Regions from separate parts of the Paracoccus sp. PARArs4 genome, predicted to be linked through region 3. Evidence: riboswitches for the same ligand, from Rfam matches in the RefSeq annotation. Region 3 holds a riboswitch; each other region holds the start of a gene.
The links. A riboswitch is a leader RNA that binds a small molecule or an ion and turns the genes downstream of it on or off. The one in region 3 is predicted to bind thiamine pyrophosphate.

Region 1: it holds a riboswitch for thiamine pyrophosphate, as region 3 does, so the genes downstream of both, thiC (phosphomethylpyrimidine synthase ThiC) here and QMZ16_RS12510 (thiamine ABC transporter substrate binding subunit) in region 3, are expected to answer to the same signal.
Region 2: it holds a riboswitch for thiamine pyrophosphate, as region 3 does, so the genes downstream of both, thiD (bifunctional hydroxymethylpyrimidine kinase/phosphomethylpyrimidine kinase) here and QMZ16_RS12510 (thiamine ABC transporter substrate binding subunit) in region 3, are expected to answer to the same signal.

What each region holds. Positions count from the first base shown of each region.
Region 1 is NZ_CAMZMW010000006.1:150,546-155,777, forward strand. Features, by position in the region: gene putA (bifunctional proline dehydrogenase/L-glutamate gamma-semialdehyde dehydrogenase PutA) at 1-1,489, shown strand, start outside; gene QMZ16_RS06985 (Hint domain-containing protein) at 1,486-2,721, opposite strand; TPP riboswitch at 2,921-3,041, shown strand; gene thiC (phosphomethylpyrimidine synthase ThiC) at 3,159-4,937, shown strand; gene QMZ16_RS06995 (Hint domain-containing protein) at 5,180-5,232, shown strand, end outside.
Region 2 is NZ_CAMZMW010000003.1:173,648-178,879, forward strand. Features, by position in the region: partial or broken gene QMZ16_RS03675 (DEAD/DEAH box helicase) at 1-1,605, opposite strand, end outside; TPP riboswitch at 1,818-1,920, shown strand; gene thiD (bifunctional hydroxymethylpyrimidine kinase/phosphomethylpyrimidine kinase) at 1,972-2,772, shown strand; gene QMZ16_RS03685 (FAD-dependent oxidoreductase) at 2,765-3,733, shown strand; gene thiS (sulfur carrier protein ThiS) at 3,717-3,914, shown strand; gene QMZ16_RS03695 (thiazole synthase) at 3,916-4,674, shown strand; gene QMZ16_RS03700 (thiamine phosphate synthase) at 4,671-5,232, shown strand, end outside.
Region 3 is NZ_CAMZMW010000015.1:30,735-35,966, reverse strand. Features, by position in the region: gene mutS (DNA mismatch repair protein MutS) at 1-2,197, opposite strand, end outside; TPP riboswitch at 2,266-2,368, shown strand; gene QMZ16_RS12510 (thiamine ABC transporter substrate binding subunit) at 2,399-3,382, shown strand; gene QMZ16_RS12505 (thiamine/thiamine pyrophosphate ABC transporter permease ThiP) at 3,358-4,893, shown strand; gene QMZ16_RS12500 (ATP-binding cassette domain-containing protein) at 4,904-5,232, shown strand, end outside.

The sequences.
Region 1 (5,232 bases), on a different contig from region 3:
CGAAGGCCGCACGGATGCCCCGCGCGGGCGCATCGCCGCGATCAGCCCCTGGAACTTCCCGCTGGCGATCTTCACCGGCCAGGTCACGGCCGCGCTGATGGCCGGGAACGCGGTCCTGGCGAAACCGGCCGAGCAGACCACCCTGATCGCCGCCCATGCCGTGCGCCTGCTGCACAAGGCGGGCGTCCCCGCATCCGCGCTGCAGCTGCTGCCGGGCGACGGTGGCGTGACGGGCGCCGCCCTGACCGCCGATCCGCGCATTGACGGCGTCGTCTTCACCGGCGGCACCGACACCGCGCAGCTGATCGCACGCAGCGTGGCCCGCAACATGGCCCCCGGCACGCCCCTGGTGGCCGAGACCGGCGGCCTCAATGCCATGATCGTGGACAGCACCGCCCTGCCCGAACAGGCCGTGCGCGACATCGTGGCCTCCAGCTTCCGCAGCGCGGGCCAGCGCTGTTCGGCGCTGCGCTGTCTTTACGTGCAAGAGGACGTGGCCCCGCACCTGATCCGCATGATCAAGGGCGCGATGGACGAGCTGCGCGTGGGCGATCCGTGGCACATCTCGACCGATGTGGGTCCGGTGATCGACGACGAGGCACGCCAGGGCATCGCGGATTACCTGGAAGCCCATCGCGACCGTATCCTGCATTCGATCCCCGTGCCGCAGGGCGGGCACTTCATCGCGCCGACGCTGATCCAGGTGGACGGCATCCAGCAGATGGAGCGCGAGATCTTCGGCCCCGTCCTGCATGTCGCGACCTACAAGGCCCGCGATCTGGACCGCGTGATCGAGGCGATCAACGCGCGCGGCTACGGCCTGACCTTCGGCCTGCACACCCGCATCGACACCCGCGTGCAAGAGGTGACGGACGCGGTGCATGCGGGCAACCTCTATGTGAACCGCAACCAGGTCGGCGCGACGGTGGGCAGCCAGCCCTTCGGCGGCGAGGGGCTATCGGGCACCGGACCCAAGGCGGGCGGGCCGAACTATCTGCCGCGCTTCTATGCCCCCGAACCCGGCCAGCCCGGCACCGCATGGGACCGCGCGGACGATCCCGCACGCATCGCCCGCGCATTGCAGGACGCCCCCGCAGGCGCCCCGCGCGACGAGACGCTGATGCCCGGCCCCACCGGCGAGTTGAACCGCCTGGCATCCCTGCCCCGCGGTCCCGTTCTGTGCATGGGTCCCGGCACCGCGGCGGTCACCGCGCAGGCGCAGGCCGTCGAGGCGCTTGGCGGTCAGCCGGTGCAGGCGCAGGGCAGCCTCGATCCGCAGGCGCTGCGCGATCTGCCGGATCTGGCGGCGGTCCTGTGGTGGGGCGACGAGGCGACGGGCCGCGCCATGGCCGAGGCGCTGGCCCTGCGCGACGGCGCGCTGGTTCCGCTGATCGCGGCCAGGCCCGACCGCGCGCATCTGCGCCACGAACGCCACCTGTGCGTGGACACCACCGCGGCAGGTGGCAACGCCACCCTGCTGGCGGGCTAGGACAGGACCGGTCGCTCGTTCTTCAGGTGACGGGCGACCAGCCGCTTCTGACGGGCGGCATCGGGGACGTGGCGCGCCATGGGCCGCGCGTCCCCGCGCCGCAATTCGGGAAAGATCGTGAAGATCTCCTCTCGGCCCTCGTCGGTGATGCTGTCCATGGCCTGCGGGCCGGTATGCAGGCTCTCGGCGGGGGCACCCTCGGCCAGGACGATCTCGTGCCGGTCGAACATCAGGTGAAGATAGGTGACCTGCGTCACCTCCTTATCGACGAAGATCCCCGGCAGCGCGGTCAGCCGGATCGCGGGCAGCAGCACCTCCCGTTCGCCGAACATCCGTTCCGCGATGGCCGAGGACAGAAGGATGCGATGCTGGCGCGACACCAGCAGGTCGCGGCGCGGCAGCCCGCCGCCAAGCGCGCCAGAAAGGATGCGGACGGGGCGCAGCCGGGGGTTCGCCTCCATCTCGGGGCGGGTGATGCGGCGGCTGCCGACCCATGACAGCGGGCGCGGGCCGGAATCCTCGGTCAGGACCATGTCGCCCGGGCGCAGCGCCCGCACCGGAACCGCACCCGCAGGGGTCGCGATCAGCGTATCCGCCGCGAAGCAGACGACGCCCTGGTTGACGTTGAAGCCGGTCCCGTTCGGGTTGTTCACCCCGCTGCCATTCGCCACGACCCAGTTCGAAGTGTCCGAGACGCTTGCGATGACCTCTTCGCGGGTCGCGGTGGCGGGCAGGACGGCATCGCCCACCCATTCCATGTAATCGTTGTCGCCGTCGATGATGACCGCCCCGTTCGAGGTGGTCAGCCCCGTCCCGGTCAGGTTCGGTGTCTGGGCATCGTTGCCGTCGGCCTCGTTGCCGATGACGGCGATGAAGTTGGTGGGCGTCACGATGTCGCCGTCGCGGGTGCCCTGGAACGCCCAGAACATCTCGTTCGCGCCCGCCAGCGAGAAGCCTCCGCGGATATAGTCCAGCGTCCCCCCGGCATCCACGCTGGCCGAGCGGGTGGTCGTGTCCATGTCCACCGTCACGACGGTCCCCGGCGCGATGCCGCCTGCGGGAACGGTCCACTCCATCAGCTGCTCGTTTCCGAAGAAGCTGGTCCCGTTCCATTCGTCATCGGTGAAATAGATGACCTCGCCCGCGACCAGCGGAACGGTCGTGATGAAGGCCGCGTCGTTGTTGTCGGTATCCCAGCCGACAAAGATCAGATCACCGGGCGCAAGGGGCATGTCGCTTCCTTCGTCTTATCGGGTTGTCCATCGGGATCAGGCTAGCCGCCGCAGCACCGGCCCGCGCCTGCACAAAGGGCCAGTCGCTACCCAACAAGCATAGCACGCCTGTCCTTTGGGATAGTGCGACCGATCATCCCGGTCGGGTTTTCCGGCATCTCGCCAGCGCTTGACGCCACCGCCGGATCGGTCCACCCTGCCCGCACGTCAGGGGAGTCCCGCCAAGGGGACTGAGAGGCAGACGGGGGGAAACCCCGGTGACGCGACCCTTAGAACCTGAACCAGTTGATGCTGGCGTAGGAAGACCGAAGGGCAATCCCGCGAACCTTTGAAACAGGGTGCGGTCCTTTCGGGCCGCTGATGGCCCCTGCGCGGGCCGGACCGGTCCGCTTTCTGCCAAGGCTTTCACACTGGCTTTCCGCATGAGGAGACCCGGAATGAAAGACACGATCCCCGCAATCACCACCGGCCCGCTGCCGGCCTCGACCAAGATCCACGTGCCGGGCAGCCTGCACGACATCCGCGTGCCGATGCGCCGGATCGACCTGACCACGGGCGAGGGGCTGACTGTCTATGACAGTTCGGGCCCCTATACCGACCCCGACATCGCGATCGACATCGCCCGCGGCCTGCCACCCGTGCGCGGCGCGTGGCAGCGCGATCGCGGCGACGTGGCGCCTTATGACGGGCGCGCGGTGACGGATGCCGACAATGGCTTTGCCACCGGCGCTCGGCTGGTCGCGCCCTTCCCGCAGGCCCGCCAGCCCCTTGCGGCCACGGACGACCGTGCCGTGACGCAGCTCGCCTATGCCCGCGCGGGCATCGTCACGCCAGAGATGGAATTCGCCGCCATCCGCGAGAACGAGGGCCGCATCGCCGCCCACACGACCGATGGCGACCCGATGGGGGCCGTCCTGCCCGACCTCGTGACCCCGGAATTCGTCCGGGACGAGATCGCGGCGGGCCGCGCCATCATCCCGGCCAACATCAACCACCCCGAACTGGAGCCGGTCGTCATCGGCCGCAACTTCAAGGTCAAGATCAACGCCAATATCGGCAACTCGGCCGTGACCTCGTCGATGGAGGAAGAGGTCGAGAAGATGGTCTGGGCCATCCGTTGGGGGGCAGACACGGTCATGGACCTGTCCACCGGTCGCAACATCCACAACATCCGCGACTGGATCCTGCGGAACGCGCCCGTGCCCATCGGGACCGTGCCGCTGTACCAGGCGCTGGAGAAGGTCGGCGGCGTGGCCGAGGACCTGACATGGGAGATATTCCGCGACACGCTGATCGAACAGGCCGAGAAGGGCGTGGATTACTTCACCATCCACGCGGGCGTGCGGCTGCACATGATCCCGATGACCGCGAAACGCGTGACCGGCATCGTCAGCAGGGGCGGCTCGATCATGGCGAAATGGTGCCTGCACCATCACCGCGAAAGCTTCCTCTATGAACATTTCGACGAGATCTGCGACATCTGCCGCCGCTATGACGTCAGCTTCAGCCTGGGCGACGGGCTGCGTCCGGGGTCCATCGCCGATGCCAACGACCAGGCGCAATTCGCCGAGTTGCACACCCTAGGAGAGCTGACGAAGATCGCATGGGCCAAGGACTGCCAGGTCATGATCGAGGGGCCGGGTCACGTGCCCATGCACAAGATCAAGGCCAACATGGACGAGCAGCTGAAGCACTGCCACGAGGCCCCCTTCTATACCCTCGGGCCGCTGACGACCGATATCGCGCCGGGCTACGACCACATCACCAGCGCCATCGGCGCGGCGATGATCGGCTGGTTCGGGACTGCGATGCTCTGCTATGTCACGCCCAAGGAGCATCTGGGCCTGCCCGACCGCGACGACGTGAAGACCGGCGTGATCACCTACAAGATCGCGGCCCATGCGGCGGATCTTGCCAAGGGGCATCCCGGCGCGCAGGCCCGCGACGATGCGCTGTCCAAGGCCCGGTTCGAGTTCCGCTGGATCGACCAGTTCAACATCGGCCTCGACCCCGACACCGCGCGCGGCATGCATGACGAGACGATGCCCGCCGAGGCCCACAAGGTCGCGCATTTCTGTTCGATGTGCGGGCCGAAATTCTGCTCGATGCGGATCAGCCACGACATCCGCGCCGAGGCCGAGAAGACCCGCGGCATGGAGGAGATGGCCGAGAAGTTCCGCGAGGGCGGCAGACTGTACGTCCCGGTCGAGGACTGACGGCCTCCCTCCCCGCGGGGAAGGTCTGCGGGGAAGGTTCGAAACACGCAGAGGGCGAGAAGCATCGTGCGGCAGGAATTGCTGCGCGATGCGAAAACATGCGGCATCCGGCATGTGTAAGTGCTGAAAATCCTTCTTTCCACCTAACCGAAAGGTTAGGTTTCTCGTTAAGGTTAACACAACCCGGACGAGAACGGCCCCGTGCGGCGTTCGATACCGGGCCCTGATGCGGGATGCTGCCCATGACCCTCGAGACCGTCGATCCCGGTTCCGACCTTCTGCGCCACCTGACGAT
Region 2 (5,232 bases), on a different contig from region 3:
GCTCAGGTCGGGCTCGCCCTCCATCCGCAGCATCGTGATCTCGTCGGTCAGCTCGGATGCCTCGCCAAAGCGCTTGGCGTCCTTGGCCGCGATCTGGACATAGCTGTCGTCCTGACGGATGCGGATGGCACCGATGGATTCACGGCCGATCCCGCCGGCATCGCAGATCTTGGGCAGCAGCCAGCGCGGTTCGGCGCGGCCGGTATGGCCGACCGTCAGGCGGAACCAGACCGAGGGCCCGATCTCGCGCGCGGGGCGCGGCTCGCGCGGTTCGCGGGGTGCGCGCGGGTCCGAGGAGTTGCGCGGCTGGACCGGCGTCACCTCTTCGGGGGCCGGACGGCCCTCGCGCCACAGGCGCAGGATGCCGGCGGCCAGCGCCTCGGGGGTGAAGCGCTCCATCAGATTGGCGATATGCGCGGCATCGTCGCCGATCGGATCGTTCAGCGCGGGGCTGTCCAGAAGGCGGGCCTCGTCACGGGCCTCGACCTCTTCGGCGGTGGGCGCGGGGCCCCATTCCGCGACGACGCGGGCACGCTGCAGCAGGCGCTGCGCGCGCGACTGTTCCGACACGGGCACGATCAGGGCGGACACGCCCTTGGCCCCTGCCCGACCCGTGCGGCCCGAACGGTGCAGCATGGTTTCGGGGTTCGTCGGCAGATCGGCGTGGATCACCAGCTCCAGACCCGGCAGGTCGATGCCGCGCGCGGCCACGTCGGTCGCGATGCAGACGCGGGCGCGTCCGTCACGCAGCGCCTGAAGCGCGTGGTTGCGTTCCTGCTGGCTCAGCTCGCCCGACAGGGCGACGGCCTTGAAGCCGCGGTTCGACATGCGCGACAGCAGGTGGTTCACGTTCGCACGCGTCTTGCAGAAGATGATCGAGGTCTGAGCCTCGTGCAGGCGCAGCAGGTTGAAGATCGCCGGTTCGCGGTCGCGGCCGCTGACCGTGATCGCACGATAGGAGATGTCGCCGTGCTGGCGGGATTCGCCGATGGCGCTGATGCGCAGCGCGTCGTTCTGGAAGTCGCGGGCCAGCGCCTCGATCGCGGGCGGAACCGTGGCCGAGAACATCAGCGTGCGGCGGCTTTCGGGCGCGGCACCCAGGATGAACTCCAGGTCCTCGCGGAAGCCGAGGTCCAGCATCTCGTCGGCTTCGTCCAGGACGGCGACCTTCAGCGCGGTCAGGTCCAGGCCCCCGCGGTCGATATGGTCGCGCAGACGGCCGGGCGTGCCCACGACGATCTGTGCGCCCTGCTGCAGCGCGCGGCGCTCGTTGCGGTAATCCATCCCGCCCACGCAGGTCGCGATGCGCGCCCCGGCATAGAGCCAGCTGAGTTCGCGCGCCACCTGCAGCGCCAGTTCGCGCGTGGGCGCGATCGCCAGCGCACGCGGCAGCGCGGCCTCGGGCAGGGTGTCGTTCTTCAGCACTTCGGGGCCCATGGCCAGGCCGAAGGCTACGGTCTTTCCCGAACCGGTCTGCGCGGACACCAGAAGGTCGCGGCCCTGCGCGTCATCCGCCAGGACGGCGGTCTGCACGGAGGTCAGGCTGTCATAGCCCTTTTCGGCCAGCGCCGCTGCAAGCGGTGCGGGAATTTTGTGGTCGGTCATTGAAATCGCCAATTGTGGGGGAACGTTCGAACCCCGATGGGTGGCACCCCCAGCCCTTGCGATCCGCCCCAAGCCAAGGGGCCATCGCGCCTTGGACATGCGGCACCGAAGCGCGCCTTCTAGGGCGGGCGGGCGGCAAAGTCCATGCCCCATCGGCACCCCGCCGCATTATTTCCCCTTGAAGCGCGCCCGGCCCGGCACTAGCGTCCGCCAGATGACCGTTGGGGTGCCCCGCCATGGGGCTGAGAGGCTGCGTGCCAACCCATCGAACCTGATCCGGTTTGCACCGGCGGAGGGAACGGTTCCGGCCCGCAGGCGCATCTTGCGCAAGGCCCCCCGTCACCCCCGCCCCACCAGGAGGATGACGTGACGACCCCCATTGCCCTGACCATCGCAGGCTCGGATTCCGGCGGAGGCGCGGGAATCCAGGCCGACCTCAAGACCTTCTCGGCGCTCGGCGTCTATGGCGCCAGCGTGGTGACGGCGCTGACCGCGCAGAACACGCTTGGCGTCGGCATGGTCGAACCCGCAAGCCCCGCCATGATCCGTGCCCAGATGTCGGCGGTGCTGGGCGATCTGGACGTGCGCGCGATCAAGCTGGGGATGCTGGGCGATGCCGAGGCCATCGACGCCGTGGCCGCTGAGCTGCCCGACGACATGCCGGTCGTGCTGGATCCGGTGATGATCGCGAAATCTGGGGATGCGCTGCTGCGCCCCTCGGCCATCAGGTCGCTGCGGGACCGGCTGATGACCCGCGCCGATCTGCTGACGCCCAACATCCCCGAGGCCGCCTGCCTGCTGGGCGCGCGCGATGCGACATCCGAGGATGGGATGATCGAACAGGGCCGCGCGCTGCTGGAACTTGGCGCGCGCGCGGTGCTTATGAAGGGCGGGCATCTGGCGGGCGATATCTGCCCCGACCTGCTGATCACCCCGGGCGGCGTCCTGCGCCTCAGCGCGCCGCGCCGCGCCACGCGCAACACCCACGGCACCGGTTGCACCCTGTCGGCCGCGATCGCGGCGGGGCTGGCGCAGGGCAAGGGCATGGCGGAGGCGGTCCGGGCCGCGCATGGCTATCTTCAGGGTGCCATCGCCGCGGCGGACGGGCTGGGCGTCGGCGGCGGGCACGGGCCGGTGCATCATTTCCACGCGGCCTGGCATGGCTGAGATCACGATCATCGGCGCGGGCGTCGCGGGACTGTTCGCCGCCCATGAACTGTCGCGCCGTGGGGCGCGGGTCCGCGTGCTGGACCGAAACGGACCGCCGGGGCCGCATGGCTGTTCCTGGTGGGCGGGCGGAATGCTGGCCCCGGACTGCGAAGGTGCGACGGCGGAACCCGTCGTGACGCGCCTTGGGCGCGAGGCTGCCGCCGCCTGGGCGCGCGTCACCACCGTCACCCATCGCGGCACGCTGGTCGTCGCGCTGCATCGCGATCGTTCCGAGCTGGACCGCTTCGCCCGCCGGACCGAGGGCGCGCATCGGCTGGACGCCGAAGGCATCCGGGCCTTGGAACCCGATCTGGACCACCGCGACGGGCTGCATTTCCCGGACGAGGCCCATCTGGACCCGCGATCCGCGCTGGCGGACCTGCTGGCCGACCTTGACCGTCGCGATGTGGGCGTCGAACGGGCCGAGGCCACCCCCGAGGATATCGCGGGCACCGTCATCGACGCACGCGGCATGGCCGCCCTTGGCCTGCGCGGCGTGCGCGGGGAAATGGTCGTCATCCGCAGCCCCGAGATCGCGCTGACGCGCCCCGTGCGGCTGCTGCACCCGCGCCACCCGCTCTATGTCGTGCCGCGGGGCGACGGGCGGCTGATGCTGGGGGCCACCCAGCTTGAAAGCGCCTCTTGCGGTCCCATCCACGTGCGGTCGCTTCTGGAACTGCTGTCGGCCGCCTATGCGCTGGACCCCCGCCTGGCCGAGGCCGAGCTGGTCGAGACCGGCGCCGACCTGCGCCCCGCATACCCCGACAACATCCCGCGCGTGACGCGCAAGGGCCGCATCCTGCGGCTGAACGGCCTGTTCCGGCACGGCTTCCTTCTGGCCCCCGCCCTTGCCCGCCAGGCCGCCGACCTTCTGCTGAACGACACGAAAGGAGAACTCGTCCATGAGGATCGAGGTTAACGGAGAGCCGCACGACATCGCCGCCCCCACGCTTCTGGACGCGCTTCGGGAACTGGGCTGGGCCGAGGCCCGCGTCGTGACGGCGGTGAACGGCGATTTCGTCCCGCTGTCGGCGCGCGCGGCGCATGATCTGCGCGACGGCGACCGGATCGAGGTCCTGACCCCGATGCAGGGGGGCTGAGATGCTGTTCTATGGAACCGAGCTGTCGTCGCGTATGATGCTGGGAACGGCGCAATACCCCTCGCCCGCGATCATGGAGGACGCGTTCCGCCGCAGCGGCGCGTCGGTCGCCACCGTGTCGCTGCGCCGCGAGGGCGGGCGCGGCCAGGGCTTCTGGGATATCGTGCGCGACTTGGGCGTGCATCTACTGCCGAACACCGCCGGATGCCACAGCGCCAAGGAGGCCGTCACCACCGCCCGCATGGCCCGCGAGATGTTCGAGACGAACTGGATCAAGCTGGAGGTGATCGGCCATTCCGACACGTTGCAGCCCGACCCGTTCGGCCTGCTGGACGCCGCCGAAACCCTGTCCGCCGAAGGGTTCGAGGTCTTCCCCTATACCACCGAGGATCAGGTGCTGGCGCAGCGCCTGCTGGATGCGGGCTGCAAGGTGCTGATGCCCTGGGGTGCGCCCATCGGGTCCGGGCTGGGGCTGAACAACCGCCACGGGTTGCGGATGCTGCGCGCGGCCTTTCCCGACGTGCCCATGGTGATCGACGCGGGCCTCGGGCTGCCCAGCCACGCCGCCGAGGCGATGGAGATGGGCTTCGACGCGATCCTGCTGAACACCGCCATCGCGCAGGCGGGCGATCCCGCGTTGATGGCCTGCGCCTTCGCCCGCGCGGTCGAGGCCGGTCGGATGGCCCGCGATGCGGACCCGATGTCGCCGCGCGACATGGCCGTCCCCTCGACCCCCGTCATCGGAAAGGCATGGCTGTGACACTGTCGCGCTTCTATCCCATCTTCGACAGCGCGGACTGGCTGGAACGCGCCCTGCCCCTTGGCGTGCGGCTGGTGCAGCTGCGCCTGAAGGACCGCCCCGACGCCGAGGTCCGCGACCACCTGCGGCGCGGCCTCGCGCTGGCGCGGGATCATGGCGCGACGCTGGTGGTGAACGACCACTGGCAGGCGGCGATCGACCTTGGCGCAGACTGGATCCATCTGGGACAGGAGGATCTGGACGAGGCCGACCTGCCCGCGATCCGGCGTGCCGGGCTGCGGCTGGGCGTGTCCACGCATGACCGCGCCGAGCTGGACCGCGCGCTGGCGCTGGCGCCCGATTACATTGCGCTCGGGCCGGTCTGGCCGACGATCCTGAAGAAGATGCGCTGGCACGAACAGGGCCTGGGCAAGGTCGCCGAATGGCGCAGGCTGGTGGGCGATCTGCCGCTGGTGGCCATCGGCGGGCTGAACACCGACCGAGCGCCGGACGCCTTCGCGGCGGGGGCCGATATCGTCTCGGTCGTGACCGACATCACGCTGAACCCCGACCCCGAGG
Region 3 (5,232 bases):
AGCGATTGGCGGCGTGCAGATGCTCCATCACGGCCCAGGCGATGGACAGCCCGTCCCAGGTCGCGGTGCCGCGACCGATCTCGTCCAGGATCACCAGCGCGCGGTCGTCGGCCTGGTTGAGGATGGCCGCGGTTTCCACCATCTCGACCATGAAGGTGGACCGGCCGCGCGCCAGGTCGTCGGCGGCGCCAACGCGGCTGAAAAGCTGGCTGACCATGCCGATATGGGCGGATCGTGCGGGCACGAAGGCCCCGGCCTGCGCAAGGACCGCGATCAGGGCGTTCTGGCGCAGGAAGGTCGATTTGCCCGCCATGTTCGGGCCGGTCAGCAGCCAGATCGCGGGCGTGCCGCCTGTGGTCAGGTCGCAATCGTTGGCGACGAAGCTTTCGGACTTGCGCTTGAGCGCGCGTTCCACGACCGGGTGGCGGCCCCCTTCGATGACGAAGGCGCGGCTTTCGTCCACGCGCGGGCGGACCCAGCCCTCACCCGTGGCGATGTCGGCAAAGGCGGCCGCCAGGTCGATCTCGGCCAGGGCGCGGGCGGCCTGCCCGATCCGGGGGGCGGCATCCAGAACGGCCCCGCGCAGCATGTCGAAGATACCGCGCTCGATCTCCAGCGCGCGGTCGCGGGCGTTCAGGATGCGGGTCTCCAGCTCCGACAGCTCGACCGTGGTGAAGCGGATCTGGTTCGCGGTCGTCTGGCGGTGGATGAAGGTTTCCGACAGGGGCGGCGTGCGCATCCGGTCGGCATGGGTGGTCGTCGTCTCGATGAAGTAACCCAGCACGTTGTTGTGCTTGATCTTCAGGCTGCCGATGCCCGCCAGTGCGGCGTAATCGGCCTGCATCCCCGCGATGACGCCGCGCCCCTCGTCGCGCAGGCGGCGGGTCTCGTCCAGGTCGGCATCGTGGCCGGTCGCGACAAAGCCGCCGTCGCGGGCCAGAAGCGGCGGCTCGGCCACCAGCGCCTGGTCCAGCAGGTCGATCAGGTCGTCATGGCCGCGCAGGTCGGTGGCGGCCTCCAGCAGCAGCGGCGGCGCATCGTCCGGCAGGCGGTCCGCGATGGCCGCGGCCTGCGTCAGGCCCGCGCGGATCGCGGCCAGGTCGCGCGGCCCGCCGCGTTCCAGCGCCAGCCGCGACAGGGCGCGGTCCATGTCGGGCGCACGCGACAGGGCGCTGCGCAGATCCGCCGTCAGCCGCGCGTCGTCCGCCAGCGATTCGACTGCATCGTGGCGCGCATGGATCACCGCCAGATCGCGCGAGGGCGCGCTGACGCGGCGTTCCAGCAGGCGCGCGCCGCCTGCCGTCACGGTGCGGTCGATGGCCGCCAGCAGCGACCCCTCGCGCCCGCCGGACAGGGCCTGCGTCAGTTCCAGGTTGCGCCGCGTCGATGCGTCGATCTGCACCGCGCCGCCCGCGCGTTCGCGCATGGGCGGGCGCATCAGCGGCAGGCGGCCCTTCTGCGTCAGCTCCAGGTATTCGACGATGGCGCCCATCGCCGCCAGCTCGGACCGCGAGAAGCTGCCGAACCCGTCCAGCGTCTCGACCCCATAGAGCGCGGCCAGCCGGCGCGACCCCGCGGCGCTGTCGAAGCAGGAGGCGGGCAGGTCGGTCAGCGCCGCGCCGGCATCCTCGATCAGCTCGTCCAGCCCCGCGCCTTCGGCGGCCAGCACCTCGCGCGGGGACAGGCGTGCCAGTTCGGGCGCAAGGCGGGGCAGCGGGCATTCCATGACCTGGAACGACCCGGTCGAGATGTCGACCCAGGCCAGCGCGCCTTCGTCGCGGACCTGCGCGAAGGCCGCAAGGAAGTTGTGGCGCCGGGCCTCCAGCAGCGTCTCCTCGGTCAGGGTGCCAGGGGTGACCAGCCGGACGACGTCGCGGGCGACGACGGATTTGCTGCCGCGCTTCTTGGCCTCGGCGGGGTCCTCCATCTGTTCGGCGATGGCCACGCGGAACCCCTTGCGGATCAGCGTCAGAAGATAGCTTTCGGCCGCATGGACCGGCACGCCGCACATCGGGATCGGTTCGCCCAGATGCGTGCCGCGTTTCGTCAGCGCGATGTCCAGCGCGGCGGCGGCGGCGACGGCATCCTCGAAGAACATCTCGTAGAAATCGCCCATGCGATAGAACAGCAGCGCACCCGGATTCGCCTCGCGGATTGCCAGGTACTGGGCCATCATCGGGGTGGGCTGATCGCTCATGTCGGGTCCTTGCGCCGTGTCGCGCCCGTTTCTAGCCGCTTGCGCAACCCTGCGAAACCACTACATTCGGTCCGACCTCGGGGTGCCCTTCGGATGGGCTGAGACGCGCGACGCGGACCCGCAGAACCTGATCCGGTTCAGACCGGCGGAGGGAAGGTGCCGCACCTCTTTCCTTTCGTGACATTGCCAAGGAGGAGAGCGATGAGAACCCCCCTGATCCTGAGCGCGCTACTGGCCGCGGGACCCGCCATGGCGCAGGACAAGCCCGTCCTGACCGTCTATGCCGGCGATTACATCGCCAGCGAATGGGGCCCCGGCCCGAAGATCGAGGAAGGCTTCGAGGCCTTCTGCGACTGCGACCTGCAATTCGTGACCGGCGACATCCTGCCCCGCATCATGCTGGAGGGCGAGGGAACCGAGGCCGACATCGTCTTCGGCCTGAACACCGACGTGACCGCGCGCGCCCGCGCATCGGGCCTGTTCGCGCCGCATGGCCAGGACACGTCCGACCTGTCGCTGCCCGTCGAATGGACCGACGAGGTGTTCCTGCCCTACAACTGGGGCGAAACCGCCTTCGTCTATGACGAGACGCGGCTGGAAAACCCGCCCGCCAGCTTCGAGGAACTGCTGGACGCGCCGGACGATCTGAAGATCGCGATCCAGGATCCGCGCAGCTCGATCTCGGGGCTGGCGCTGCTGTTGTGGGTGAAGTCCGTCTATGGCGAGAACGCCCCCGAGGCATGGGAGAAGCTGGCCCCCAAGGTGCTGACCGTGACGCGCGGCTGGTCCGAGAGCTATGGTCTGTTTACCGAGGGAGAGGTGGACATGGTCCTGTCCTACACCACCTCGCCCGCCTATCACATCGAGGCCGAGGACGACCCGGCCAAGAAGGCCGCGATCTTTCCCGAGGGGCATTACCTGATGGCCGAACTGGCCGCGCAGGTCGCATCGACCGATCAGCCGGAACTGGCGCAGGACTTCATGGACTGGATCCTGACCCCCGACTTCCAGGCGACGATTCCGCTGGCCAACTGGTCCCTGCCCGCCAAGCTGCCGCAGGACGACTGGCCGCAGGTCATGCGCGACCTGCCGCGCCCCGACAAGACCTTCTTCCAGCCCGAGGACAAGGCCGAGGAAATGCGCGAACCCGCGCTGGACGAATGGCTGCGCGCCTTTTCCGGCTGAGTGCGGGCCCCGCCATCGCGGCGGGGCTGGCCCTGCTGATCCTGGGGACCCTGGCCGCCGTCGCATGGCAGGCCGAGGGGCTGTCGGGCCTGTCGTCCTGGGACTGGCGGGCGGTGCGCTTCACCATCTGGCAGGCGGCGCTGTCGGCCACGATTTCCGCGCTGCTGGCGGTGCCGGTGGCGCGCGCGCTGGCGCGACGGCGGTTCTGGGGGCGCGGGCTGCTGGTCACTCTGCTGGGCGCGCCCTTCATCCTGCCGGTGATCGTGGCGATCATGGGCCTTGTCGCGGTCTTCGGGCGTCAGGGCGCGATCAACGACGCCCTGCGCGCGCTGTCTCTGCCCGAGATCAGCGTCTATGGCTGGCAGGGGGTGATCCTCGCGCATGTGTTCTTCAACCTGCCCCTGTCCGTGCGGCTGGTCCTGCAGGGCTGGCAGGCCATCCCGTCCGAGCGTTTCCGCCTGGCCGACAGCCTGGGCTTCGCGCCGCGCGACATTTCGCGCCACCTGGAGCGCCCCATGCTGCGGGCCGTGCTGCCCGGCGCGTGGCTGGCGGTGTTCCTTGTGTGCCTGACCAGCTTCACGGTCGCGCTGGCGCTTGGCGGGGGACCGCGCGCCACCACGGTCGAGCTGGCGATCTACCAGGCGTTCCGCTTCGATTTCGACCTGTCCAAGGCCGCGCTTCTGGGGCTGATCCAGATCGCGATCTGCGTGGCGGCGCTTCTGGCCACGCGCTGGATCGCCGTGCCCGCCAGCTTCGGCGCGGGGCGCGACGACCGCGTCACCTGGCGCGGCCCGGCGGGCTGGCGGCAGGGCACCGATGCGCTGGCCATCGCGCTGGCCGCGGCCTTTCTGCTGTGGCCCATCGGGGCCGTCACCCTGCGCGGCCTGCCCGCCATCCCCGACCTGCCCGCCGAGGTCTGGACCGCCGCGATCCGGTCGGTGGTGATGGCCGTCATCTCGGCCCTGCTGACGCTGTCGGTCGCGCTGATCATGGCGCTGCACCTTGCGCGCCGCCCCTCGGGGTGGGTCGAGGGGGCGGGCATGCTGCCGCTGGTCGCCTCGCCGCTGGTACTGGGTACGGGGCTGTTCATCCTGCTGCGCGACGTGGCAGGCGCGCAGGCGCTGGCCCTGCCGGTCACGGTGGGCGTGAACGCGATGATGGCCCTGCCCTTCGCGCTGCGGGCGCTGATCCCCGCCGCGCGGACCATGCAGCAGGATTACGGGCGGCTGGCCGCATCGCTGGACATGACCGGCATCGCGCGGCTGCGTTTGCTGGTGCTGCCACGACTGGCGCGGCCCGTCGGCTTCGCGGGCGGCCTTGCGGCGGCCTTGGCGATGGGCGACCTGGGGGTGATCGCGCTGTTTTCCACCGATCAGCCGACGCTGCCGCTGAAGCTCTATCAGCTGATGACCAGCTACCGGATGGCGGATGCCAGCGCCGCCGCCGTCCTGCTGATGGCGATCAGCTTCGCGCTGTTCTGGATCTTCGACCGAGGAGGCCGCCTTGCTTGAATGCCGCGACATCGTCCTGCACCGCGAGGGGTGGGAATTCGCAGCCGACCTGGACCTGCAGCCCGGCGGGCGCATCGCCGTGATCGGACCGTCGGGGGCGGGCAAGACCACGCTTCTGTCGCTGATCGCGGGGTTCCTGACGCCGGACCGGGGCCGCATCGCATGGGAGGGGCGGGACCTGACCGCCATTCCCCCGGGCAAGCGCCCGCTGTCGGTGCTGTTCCAGGACCAGAACCTGTTCCCGCATCTGGATGTCGCAAGCAATGTCGGGCTGGGCCTGCGCCCGGATCTGCGCCTGTCGCGCGATCAGCGCGACCGCGTGGCCCGCGCCATCGCGGA